Verminephrobacter eiseniae EF01-2: one gene and its partner. The protein of the gene in region 1 interacts with the protein of each later gene in a pairwise test. Links are inferred from orthologs where the notes say so. Each region holds a gene or a part of one and is shown on either strand. Other genes may lie near its edges.

Evidence for each region. Proteins that work in one complex are often made in the same cells at the same time.
Region 2: the proteins of hflK (region 1) and ftsH interact in binary tests that used the Escherichia coli proteins (3 or more experiments, as listed by UniProt). The link is inferred for Verminephrobacter eiseniae EF01-2 from one-to-one orthologs.

Annotation. Positions count from the first base shown.
Region 1 is NC_008786.1:85,748-91,617, forward strand. The notes cover bases 2,551-5,502. They hold hflK (FtsH protease activity modulator HflK), read right to left. Parts: upstream 4,747-5,502; coding sequence 3,355-4,746; downstream 2,551-3,354. Other genes in these bases: hflC (protease modulator HflC), read right to left, coding at 2,551-3,344; hflX (GTPase HflX), read right to left, coding at 4,798-5,502. Outside these bases: presqualene diphosphate synthase HpnD, read left to right, coding at 1-756; VEIS_RS27525 (hypothetical protein), read left to right, coding at 849-1,043; hydroxysqualene dehydroxylase HpnE, read left to right, coding at 1,040-2,398; more of hflC, read right to left, coding at 2,436-2,550; more of hflX, read right to left, coding at 5,503-5,870.
Region 2 is NC_008786.1:230,198-236,068, forward strand. Bases 480-3,421 are described here. They hold ftsH (ATP-dependent zinc metalloprotease FtsH), read right to left. Parts: upstream 2,940-3,421; coding sequence 1,020-2,939; downstream 480-1,019. Other genes in these bases: folP (dihydropteroate synthase), read right to left, coding at 480-887; VEIS_RS01050 (RlmE family RNA methyltransferase), read right to left, coding at 3,046-3,421. Also shown: glmM (phosphoglucosamine mutase), read right to left, coding at 1-7; more of folP, read right to left, coding at 57-479; more of VEIS_RS01050, read right to left, coding at 3,422-3,774; VEIS_RS01055 (YhbY family RNA-binding protein), read left to right, coding at 3,807-4,283; VEIS_RS01060 (hypothetical protein), read left to right, coding at 4,280-5,038; VEIS_RS01065 (LysR substrate-binding domain-containing protein), read right to left, coding at 5,150-5,871. UniProt on the Escherichia coli protein: Acts as a processive, ATP-dependent zinc metallopeptidase for both cytoplasmic and membrane proteins. Plays a role in the quality control of integral membrane proteins.

The DNA of each region.
Region 1 (5,870 bases):
CGCGCGGCGATCACGGCGTTTTATGCGTTCTGCCGGGAAGTCGACGACGTGGTGGATAGCCAAATGATCGACCCGGGCGTGGCCCGCACCAAGCTGGCCTGGTGGCAGTCGGAAGTGGTCAAGGCCTACGCCGGCCAGCCCAGCCATCCGGTGATGCAGGCCCTGATGCCACACACCGCCGAATACGGCATTGCGCAGCGCCACTTGCAGGCCGTGATCGACGGCTGCCGGATGGACCTGGAGCAAACCCGCTACCTCGACATTGCGGGCCTGACCGGCTATTGCCACTTGGTGGCGGGCATCGTGGGCGAGGTCACGGCGCGCATCTTCGGCCAGACCGACGAGCGCACCACGCAGTACGCACACATGCTGGGGCTGGCGTTCCAGTTCACCAACATCATCCGCGACGTGGGCGAAGACGCGCTGCTGGGCCGCGTCTACCTGCCGCTGAGCGAGTTGCAGCAATTCGGCGTGAAGGTGCACGAACTGCTCGAGCGCCGGTATTCCGACCGCTTCACCGCGCTGATGCGCTTTCAGGCCGAGCGCGCGCACCGCCTGTACGACCAGGCCCTGGCCCTGCTGCCCGAGGTCGACCGGCGCGCGCAAAAGCCCGGCCTGATGATGGCCAGCATCTACCGCACGCTGCTGCGCGAGATCGGGCATGAGAACTTCCAGGTGCTGCACCAGCGCATCCGCCTGACACCGCTGCGCAAGTTCTGGCTGGCGTGGAAGGTGCAGGCGCTGGGGCGCATGTAAAAGGTATGGCCGCCCCACGGTCGCATCGCCCCCTGCCCGACCTTGCCCGACCTTGGCTGGCGCGCCGCCGCGCCTGGCCTCGGGGCAGACTAGTGTCGCGTCACCGATCAGATGTCGTAGGCTGCGCGCAGCCATCGGAGCGCAGCGCAAGGCGCATCGCTTGCCCATACCGAGCTGTATTGGCAAGCGATGCAACGCCGCGATGCGCTTCGATGGCCAGCGCAGACCGACAGATGATCGGTGACGCGACACTAGCGGCCCGGCCGATGGCCCGGGTCGGGCGATGAAAGTCGCCGTCATCGGCGCAGGCTGGGCCGGCATGGCCGCTGCCATCGCCCATGCGCAGGCGGGGCGCAGGGTCACCGTTTTCGAGGCGGCACGCAGGGTCGGCGGCCGTGCGCGGGCCGTGCCGGGCGCGCTGCCTGACGGCTCTGCGGTGACGCTGGACAACGGGCAACATATCCTCATCGGCGCCTACCGCGAAAGCCTGCGCCTGATGCGGCTGGTGGGGGTGGACACCGACGCTGCGCTGCTGCGCCTGCCGCTCACGCTGCTGTTTGCCGATGGCCAGGGCTTGCAACTGCCCGATCTGCCGCCGCCCCTGGATGCGCTGCTCGGCATCGCCCGCGCCAAAGGCTGGCATTGGCGCGACAAACTGGCGCTGCTGCGCACGGCGGCGCTGTGGCGGTTGCGCGGCTTTCGCTGCGCGCCCCCGGTCTCGGTGGCGCAGTTGTGCGCCCGGCTGTCACCGCGCCTGATGGCCGAGTTCATGGCCCCGCTGTGCGTCTCGGCACTGAACACCCCGGTGCATGCGGCCAGCGGCCAGGTGTTTTTGCGGGTGCTGCAAGACAGCCTGTTCAGCGGCCGTGGCGGCTCCAACCTGCTGCTGCCGCGCACTGACCTGGGCGCGCTTTTCCCACAGGCTGCGGCGCATTGGCTACGGCGCCATGGCGGGCAAATCATCACCGGGCAACGGGTTTGCGGGCTGCTGCCATCGGCGGGCGCGGGTTGGCAGGTCAGCGGCGGCGGGGCCTCGGAGCGGTTTGAGCATGTCACCCTGGCCTGCCCGCCATGGGAGGCCCGCCGGCTGGTGGCAGGCATTGCCCGATTGGACGCAGCAGGCCAGCGGGCCGCCCGCTGCTGGAGCGCAGCGGCCGATGGGCTGCGCTTTGCCGCCATCGCCACCGTCTATGTCCACGCCGCCGGTGTGCGCCTGCCGCAGCCGATGCTGGCGCTGCGCAGCACGGCAGAGCAGCCTGCGCAGTTCGTGTTCGACCGGGGTTGGCTCGGCGGCCCCCCCGGATTGCTGGCCTTCGTGGTCAGCGCCAGCGACGGCGAACGCGCAGCGATCGAGCGGCAGGTGCTGCAGCAGGCGCGCGCGACGCTGGCCCATCGGGAGTCAGGGGCGCCAGGGACGCAACCGCCGCTGCGGCTGGTGCAGACCGTGCTGGAAAAACGGGCGACCTTCGCCTGCACCCCCGGTCTGCAACGGCCCGGCATGCAAGTGCTGCCAGGGCTGAGCGCCTGCGGCGACTATGTGCAAGGCCCTTACCCCGTCTACCCCGCCACGCTCGAAGGCGCTGTGCTCAGCGGCAGTGCCGCAGCGGCGCAGGCCCGCCCGAGCCCGGCATGGCGGCGCTGAGGGCATTGGCCCCGTTGGGCAATGGGATTACATGGGATTACTTGCGCGCACCCGGCTGGGCAGCCGCTGGCGCATGGCCCTGGAAGGCTTTGAAGAAATCTGACGACGAAGGGTCGACCACCAGCACATCGCTTTTTTTATTGAAGCTCGCCTTGTAGGCTTCCAGGCTGCGATAGAACTGGGCGAACTGCGGGTCGCGGCCGAAGGCTTCGGCGTAGATGCGGGCCGCTTGCGCGTCGCCCTCGCCCTTGCTCTTTTGTGCGTCGCGGTAGGCGTTGGCGATCGTGATTTCGCGCTGACGGTCGGCGTCGGCCCGGATTTTTTCGCCCTCGGCAGCCCCGGTGGAGCGTAGTTCGTTGGCCACCCGCTTGCGTTCGGCCTCCATGCGGCGGTACACGGATTCGGTAATGGCCTCCACGTAGTCGACGCGGGTGATGCGCACGTCAACCACGTCCACGCCCCAGGGTTTGACGCCGCGGACGGCTTCGAGCACTTCGCGCTTCACATCGGCCATCAATGCCTCGCGCTTGAGCGAAAGCAACTCTTTGACCGTGCGCTTGTTGATCTCCTCCTGGAAGGCATTGCGCACCACGCGGTTGAGCTGCATCGCGCCGGCGCTTTCATCCTGGCCCACGTTGCGGATATATGCCGTCGGTTCAGAGATGCGCCAGCGCACATACCAGTCGATCACGACCCGCTGCTTTTCAGCGGTCAGCATCGGCTCGGTGTCCGTGCTGTCCAAGGTCAGCAGGCGTTTGTCGATGTAGGTCACGTTCTGGAAAGGCGGCGGCAGCTTGAAGTTCAGGCCCGGCTCGGTAATCACGTCCTTGATCTGTCCCAGCGCATAAAGAACGCCAAACTGGCGCTGATCGACGACGAAAAGCATGGAGTTCATCAGCGCCAATGCCACCAGGACGGTGGAGGCAATAAGTCCGACTCGGTTCACGAGCTTGCTCCTAGCGAGATTCGCGTTCACGGGTGCGGTTGCTGTCGCGCGCCCGGGGGTCATTCAAAAGATTGGCTGGCGGTATCGCCGGTATGACCGACGAGGGGGCCGCCGACGGCTCCTGCGTTCCGGTTTCGGCGCCGGCATTTCTCAAAATCTTGTCGAGCGGCAAGTACAACAGGTTGGTGCCCTGCCGCGACTCGATCAGCACCTTGGTCACATTGCCGTACACCTGCTGCATCGCGTCCAGATACATCCGGTCGCGCGTGACCTGCGGCGCCTTTTGGTACTCCGCCAACACCGATGAGAAGCGCTGCGCGTCACCTTGCGCCTGGGCGACGATACGCGCCTTGTACGCATCGGCCTCTTCGCTCAGCCGCGACGCAGACCCGACGGCGCGCGGAATCACGTCATTGGCGTAGGCCTGGGCTTCGTTCTTGGCGCGTTCGCGCTCCTGCGTGGCCTTGAGCACATCGTCGAACGACGCCTGCACCTGCTCCGGCGGCTTGACCCCGCCTTGCTGCAGGTTGATGCCCACCACCTCGACGCCGACCTTGTAGCGGTCGAGGATGGTTTGCATCAAGGTGCGCACCCGGGGCGCAATCTGGTCGCGCTCTTCGGCCAGCGCCGTATCCATGCGCATCTTGCCGACCACTTCACGGACAGCCGTCTCTGCCGCCTGCACCACGGCATCCCTGGGGTTTTTGCTTTCAAACAACCAGGCCCGCGCATCATTCAAGCGGTATTGCACGGCGAACTTGATCTCGACGATGTTCTCGTCTGCCGTGAGCATGGCCGACTCGCGCAGGCCGGTGCTCTTGATGATGTTGTCGCGGCCCACGTCCTCGGAACGAATTTGGGTCACGAAGACCAGTTCATGGCGCTCTATCGGGTAAGGCAGGCGCCAATTGAAGCCCGCGCCCACCGTGCTCTTGTACATGCCAAATTGGGTGATGACGGCCTGCTGCCCTTCCTGGACGATGAAAAAGCCGGTGCCCATCCAGATCACGAAAACGATGCCGGCAATCAAACCGACGCCCACCCCGGCGCTTTTCATGTCGGGCTGAAACCCGCCGCCCGAGCCGCCGCCATTGCCGCCGCTGCCCGGCCCGCGCCCTGCGCCGTTCTTGCCGCCAAACAGCCCGCCGAGCTTGCGGTTCAGGTCGCGCATGATTTCGTCGAGGTCCGGCGGCTGCGTATTACCGGAGCGGCCGGGGCGGCCAGGGCGCTTGTCATCGCCGCGCTGGCCGGCCGGCGGTGTGCCGGGGCGATCGTCGGGTGGCCCGGCGGCATCGTCCGACTTGTCCTCGCCACGGCCCCAGCGCGGGTCATTCAGGTTGAACATGCCCCGAATGCGTTCGGGCAGCAAGGCCCATCCCAGGGGGCGATTTTGGAAATTCATGCGCAAAGTCTCTGGTTCTCGATGACGCCATCGATCCGTCATTGTGCCCAATCAGGGCCGGGCATATGGCAATTGCACGCTGTCAGCAGGGGCGATGTCGGCTGGCGTGGCCAGCACCTTGGCCGCCAGTGCCTGGCGCAGCAGGTCCAGCCCCTCGCCCGATCGGGCACTGACGAACCAGCGCTCGAGCCCCTGCCCGGCCCGTTCGTACTGGTCTTGCAGACGCAGCGGACGCCGCTGCGCCGGCAGCGCATCGAGCTTGTTGAACACCAGCATCTGCGCAATGTCGGCCGCACCGATTTCATGCAACACCCGCTCGACCTGCGCCATCTGCTCCGGGAAATCGGGGTTCGATGCGTCCACCACATGCAGCAGCAAATCAGCATCGACGGCCTCCTGCAATGTGGCCTCGAAGGCGTCGATCAGGCCATGCGGCAAGTCCCGGATGAAGCCCACCGTATCGGACAACGAGACCGAGCGCCCGGCATTCGCAAGGTACAACTGGCGCGTCGTGGTATCGAGCGTCGCAAACAGTTGGTCGGCGGCGTATGCGCCGGCTTTGACCAGGGCGTTGAAGAGCGTGGATTTTCCTGCGTTGGTATAGCCGACCAGCGAAATGTTGAAGGTATCCCGCCGCTCACGCTGGCGGCGCTGCGTCGAGCGCTGGCGCTTGACCTTGACCAGGCGCTCCCGGGTGCGTTTGATGGCCGCGCCGATCATGCGGCGGTCGAGCTCGATCTGCTTTTCGCCCGGACCGCCACGGCCGCCGATGCCGCCGCTTTGGCGCTCCAGGTGCGACCAGCGCCGCACCAGCCGGGTGCTCAGGTACTGGAGCCTGGCCAGTTCGACCTGCAGTTTGCCCTCGTGGCTGCGCGCGCGCCGGGCGAAGATCTCCAGGATCAGCAAGGTGCGGTCGTTGACCGGCAGTTCTATGTGCTGCTCCAGATTGCGCTGCTGGGCCGGGCTCAGCGACTGGTCGAAAAGCACTTCCTCGGCGCCATGTAACTGCGCCAGGCTGCGAATCTCATCGGCCTTGCCGCTGCCGACGAACAGTGCGGCATCGGGCGCCTTGCGCTTGCAGGCCATGCGCGCGACGGGCTGCATGCCGGCGGCCTGGGCCAGCA
Region 2 (5,871 bases), 140 kb from region 1 along the record:
GCGTCATGGGGGTTGCGTTTCCTTGGGTGTCGAGCGCGTGGTCGCAGCGGTCGAAGTCAGCCGGCCTGTTGCAGCGCCGCCCACACCGCCAGCGCTGCCACCGTTTCGCGCACATCATGCACGCGCACCACCGATGCGCCGCGCTCGACCGCCAGCACGGCCGCCGTCACGCTGGGCACCAGGCGCTGTTCGAGCGCCAAACCGGTCGCAGCCCCCAAGGATGACTTGCGTGACCAGCCCACCAGCAGCGGGTAGCCCATTGCCAGCAGCGCCGGCTGCTTTGCCAGCAAGGCGAAGTTCTGCTCTGGCGTTTTGCCAAAACCAATGCCCGGGTCCACAACGATGCGATGGTTTGCGACCCCTAGCGCCAGCAGATCATGCGCCGCCATCTCTAAAAATGAGCGCACCTGAGACAGCACATCGCCGTGCATCGGTGCCAACTGCATGGTCTGCGGGTCGCGGTGCATATGCATCAGGCAAACGCCGCAGCGCGGATGCGCCGCGACGACGGCCGCAGCCCCGGGCTGGCGCAGCGCCCGGATGTCGTTGACGATGTCGGCGCCCACATCGAGCACCGCCTGCATCACCTCGGGCTTGCAGGTGTCGACGGAAACCGGAGCGCCCAAAGAAACCGCAGCGCGCACCACGGGCAGCACGCGGGCCAGTTCCTGCTCCAGCGGCACTGCCGTGCTGCCGGGGCGCGTCGACTCGCCGCCGATGTCCAGGATGTCGGCGCCATCCTTGAGCAGTTGCTCGCAATGCTGCAGGGCGGTGGCCGTGCTGCCATGGCGCCCACCGTCGGAAAACGAGTCCGGCGTGACGTTGACGATGCCCATGACCCGGGGGCGGGTCAGGTCAATGGAAAAGCGCGCGGTCTGCCAGATCATGAAGCCATCAGTGAGAGGCCGTGCTCCACGGCGCTGCGATCGGAGAGATTGTGGCAAGGGACAGGGCACGAGGCCCCGTCCGGGCGGCGGCGCGAAGCCCGTTTGCAGTCCGGGCTGCGGTCGCCGCTCGCCTCATGCGGCCGTTGGCGCGGTGTTCGTTGTCACCTCTGGCGTGCCCCCGCTGGAACTATCGCCGCCCGGGGGCGGTGTGCGCGGCGTCCAGTCCTTGGGCGGACGGGGCTCCTTGCCGGCCATGATGTCGTCGAGTTGTTCGGCGTCTATGGTTTCCCATTCGAGCAGGGCCTTGACCATGGCGTGGATTTTGTCGCTGTTGTCTTCGATCAGGCGGCGTGCCTGGTGGTATTGCTCATCGATGATGCGGCGCACTTCGCCGTCGACCTTTTCCATGGTCTGCTCGCTCATGTTGGTGGTCTTGGTCACCGAGCGGCCGAGAAAGATTTCGCCTTCGTTTTCAGCATAGACCATGGGGCCCAGGGCCTCGGTCATGCCATAACGGGTGACCATGTCGCGCGCAATATGGGTCGCGCGCTCGAAGTCGTTGCTGGCGCCGGTGGTCATCTGGTGCATGAACACTTCTTCGGCGATGCGGCCGCCAAACAACATGCTGATCTGGTTGAGCATGTATTCGCGGTCGTAGCTATAGCGGTCATGCGCCGGCAGGCTCATGGTCACGCCCAGCGCCCGGCCACGGGGAATGATGGTGACCTTGTGCACCGGGTCGCACTTGGGCAGCAGCTTGCCGATCAGGGCGTGGCCGGATTCGTGGTACGCGGTGTTGCGCCGCTCTTCCTCGGGCATGACCATGCTTTTGCGCTCGGGGCCCATCAGGATCTTGTCCTTGGCCCGCTCGAAGTCCTGCATCTCGACGGTGCGCGCGTTGCGGCGGGCCGCCATCAGCGCGGCTTCGTTGCACAGGTTTGCCAAGTCTGCGCCGCTCATGCCGGGCGTGCCACGGGCGATGATGCCGGGGGCCACGTCCTGGCCCATCGGGATCTTGCGCATGTGCACGTTCAGGATCTGCTCGCGGCCACGGATGTCGGGCAGCGTTACATACACCTGGCGGTCGAAGCGGCCGGGGCGCAACAAGGCCGCATCCAGAATGTCAGGACGGTTGGTGGCCGCCACCACGATCACGCCGAGGTTGGTTTCGAAACCATCCATCTCGACCAGCATCTGGTTCAGCGTCTGCTCGCGCTCGTCATTGCCACCCCCGAGGCCGGCGCCGCGCTGGCGACCGACGGCATCGATTTCGTCGATGAAGATGATGCACGGCGCGTTCTTCTTGGCGTTGTCGAACATGTCGCGCACGCGGGCTGCGCCGACACCGACAAACATCTCAACGAAGTCGGAACCCGAGATGCTGAAAAACGGCACCTTGGCCTCGCCCGCAATCGACTTGGCCAGCAAGGTCTTGCCGGTGCCCGGAGGGCCTACCAGCAGCAAACCGCGCGGGATGCGGCCGCCGAGCTTCTGGAATTTCTGCGGGTCCTTGAGGAAGTCGACGACTTCCTTGACCTCTTCCTTGGCCTCGTCGCAGCCGGCCACGTCAGCGAACGTGACCTGGTTGTTGTTTTCGTCGAGCATGCGCGCCTTGCTCTTGCCGAAGCTGAATGCGCCGCCCTTGCCGCCCCCTTGCATCTGGCGCATGAAGTACACCCAGATGCCGACCACCGCCAGTATGGGGGCCCAGTTGATCAGCAGCGTCAGCAGCAGGGAGCCTTCTTCGCGGGGTTTGACGTCGAATTTGACGTTGTGGTTGAGCAGGTCGCCCACCAGGCCCCGGTCGAGCACCGATGCATTGGTGCGAATCTTGCTGCCATCGGTGGTCGTGGCAACGATTTCACCGCCGCTCAAACCCTCGGGGATGGTGGCGCTCCTGATGCGGTCATTGCGGACTTCTTCAAGAAATTCGGAATAGCCGATAGCCCCCGCGCCGGCTGCGCCACGGGCATCGAACTGTTTGAACACCGTGAACAGCACCAAGGCAATGACCAGCCAGACGGCAATTTTTGAAAACCACTGATTATTCAAGCGGAACTCCAGTTGCGGGGGACAGAGAAACGGACACCTGGCCGCCATGGCCCACAGCGCATGTACATGGGGCGTATTTTAAGGCTTTCAAGCGGCGCTGCCGGGCTCAATCTCCGTTGGCGGGCATGGAATTGGTGCCGATCGGCACCAATGGCGCAGGCTCGGCGGCCGTGCCCGATCGGGAGTCAAGCCCGTTCGGGCTGGCCTTTTTCAGACCCCTGCCGAGCAAAAAGGTCTCGGACGACTTGTCGCGCGAGGCTTTGGGTTTCAATGGCACCACCCGCAGGAAGGTCTGCTTGAACAGCGCGGCCAGATCACTGTAGCCGCTGCCGTGGAACAGCTTGACCAGCAGCGCTCCGTCCGGTTTCAAATGCCGGCAAGAAAAAGCCACGGCCAACTCCACCAGGTCGGCCATGCGGGCCGCATCGGCGCACGCGATGCCCGACAGGTTGGGCGCCATGTCGGACACCACCACATCCACCACCCGCCCGGCCAGGGCCTGCTCCAGGCGCTGTTGCACATCGGGTGCGCGAAAATCGCCATGCAGACAGGTCACGCCTTCCAGGGGTTCCATCGGGAGAATGTCCAGTGCGATGATGGCGCCCTCGGCCGCCATGCGCCGGCGCAGGTACTGGCTCCAGGCCCCCGGGGTTGCGCCGAGGTCGACCACGGTGTAGCCCGGTCTGATCAGTCCCAGTTGCTCGTCGATCTCCCTGAGCTTGTAAGCGGCGCGGGCACGGTAGCCCTCTTTGCGGGCCCGTTGGACGTAGGGGTCATTGACATGCTGATCGAGCCAGGCTTTGTTGACCTTCTTGCTGCGGGTTTTGACTTTCATCGCTTTTTCTTCCTGCCCCGATAATACGGCCCATGCCCTCTATCGAACTGACGCCTGCGCAATGCCGGGAACAGCGCGCCCATGCCCATCGCCTGGCCCCCGTGGTACTGATCGGCAGTGATGGCCTGACGCCTGCCGTGCTCAGGGAGATCGACGCTGCACTGAACGCCCACGGGCTGATCAAGGTGCGGGTTTTCAATGACGACCGCGCCGCCCGCGAGCGCATGTACCAGCAGTTGACGGCGGATCTGAACGCGGCCCCGGTCCAGCATATCGGCAAGCTGCTGGTGCTGTGGCGCCCGCTGCCGGTCAAGGAGCGCGTGGTCGATGAAGACCGTGGCCCCGGCCCGCGCGATGTCAGAGTGCTCAAATACAGCAAACGTGGCGGCCAGCGCCCCGAAATCAAACAGTTGCGCGTGCTGGGCAATCAGCGCTTGACGCCGGGCGGGCGGATCAAGCGCGCCCGGCCCCTGCAAAAATCGGTCAAGAAGCGCCAGGCCAACGGATGAGCCTCCTGGCAGAACCGGCCAGCGCGGCCCGGGCGCGCCATATCCTGTGCATGAAATGGGGCACGAAATACGGCCCCGAATATGTCAACCGGCTCTATGCGATGGTGCGGCGGCACCTGCGGGGCGAGTTTGGTTTTGTCTGCCTGACCGACGACGGCGCCGGCATCCGCAGCGAAGTGCAGTGCCTGCCCATACCCCCGCTGGCGCTGCCTGCGGGCATTCCCGAGCGCGGCTGGAACAAACTGCTCACCTTCAGCGCAGACCTGCATGGGCTGCAAGGCACGGCCTTGTTCCTCGATGTCGATGTGGTCATCACCGCCGGGCTGGATGAGTTTTTCACCCACCCGGGCGAGTTCCTGATCATCCATGACTACAAGCGCCCTTGGCGCGTCACGGGCAATTCGTCGGTGTACCGCTTCGAGCTTGGCGCACATGCGGATGTGCTGGAGCATTTTCGCGGGCATTGCGCCCAATTGCGGGCACAGTTTCGCAACGAGCAAGCCTACCTGTCCGACTTTTTGCATCGGCAGGGCAAATTGCAGTATTGGCCTGCCGCATGGTGCCCGAGTTTCAAATACCACGGCATACCGCCCTGGCCGACCAACTACTGGCGCCCGCCAGTGTTGCCCGCCGGGGCGCGCATCGTGATTTTTCACGGGGAATGCAATCCGCCGGACGCGCTGGCCGGACGGCGCAATCGCCGTTGGCGCCATATCCGCCCTGCCGCCTGGGTGGCAGAGCATTGGCGCGAATAGCGGGCTCGTTCCACGGGTCCGGGTTTGGTTGTTCGGAGTACCGGCGCACCCAGTGGTTGAGCGGTGCCCCAATGCAAGGCGGCCCCGGATTGCGCCCGGTGCGCCACCGAATCAGTGCGAACGGAACATCCGCAGCACCTCCGTTCGCACCATGGCCAGCAGTGCGTCCAATGACGCCTCCGGCGGCGCCGAACGCAGGCGCATGATGCCCACGCGCGGCAAGGACATGCTGGGCACCACTTCCAGCATTCTCAGCCCATGGTGGTGGATGAGATAGCGGCCAGCGTCGGCACGGAGCGCGCCGACAGTCCCCGCCGCATGGTGCAAGATGGTGCCGATTGCCGGGATCGAGCTGGCTTCCACGACACCGTGTGGCAAGCCGTGGCCGTGCAGTGTCAGTTCACGCCGCAGCGTCATCCAGACCAGGGAGTTGCGCGGGGGCAGCACCCAGGGCAGCCGGCACAGGTCGGCCAAGTCCAGCGGACCCTCCAGCCCTGGGGTGTCGGCGCCAGTCACGAAAGTAATGGCATCTTCATACAGCGATTCGAAGCGCAGTTGCTGCAACTCGTCGTCGCTGCAGGAGCCATCGTCCAGGCTGCCGATGACAACGTCGAGCTCCCCCGCATGCAGCATGGAAAGCAACTGCGCACTGACGCCGTCGCTCATGATGACCCGCCCTGCGGGCGTGCAGCCCAGCCATTGGGCCACGGGGCGCGCCAGCAGTGCTGCTGCGGTGAATGACGGCGACCCGATGCGCAACGCCGCGCCCGAGCCTTCGCGGTGGCTGGGAAGGTCGTCGACCAACTGTTCCAGATGCGCCAACGAACGCTGCA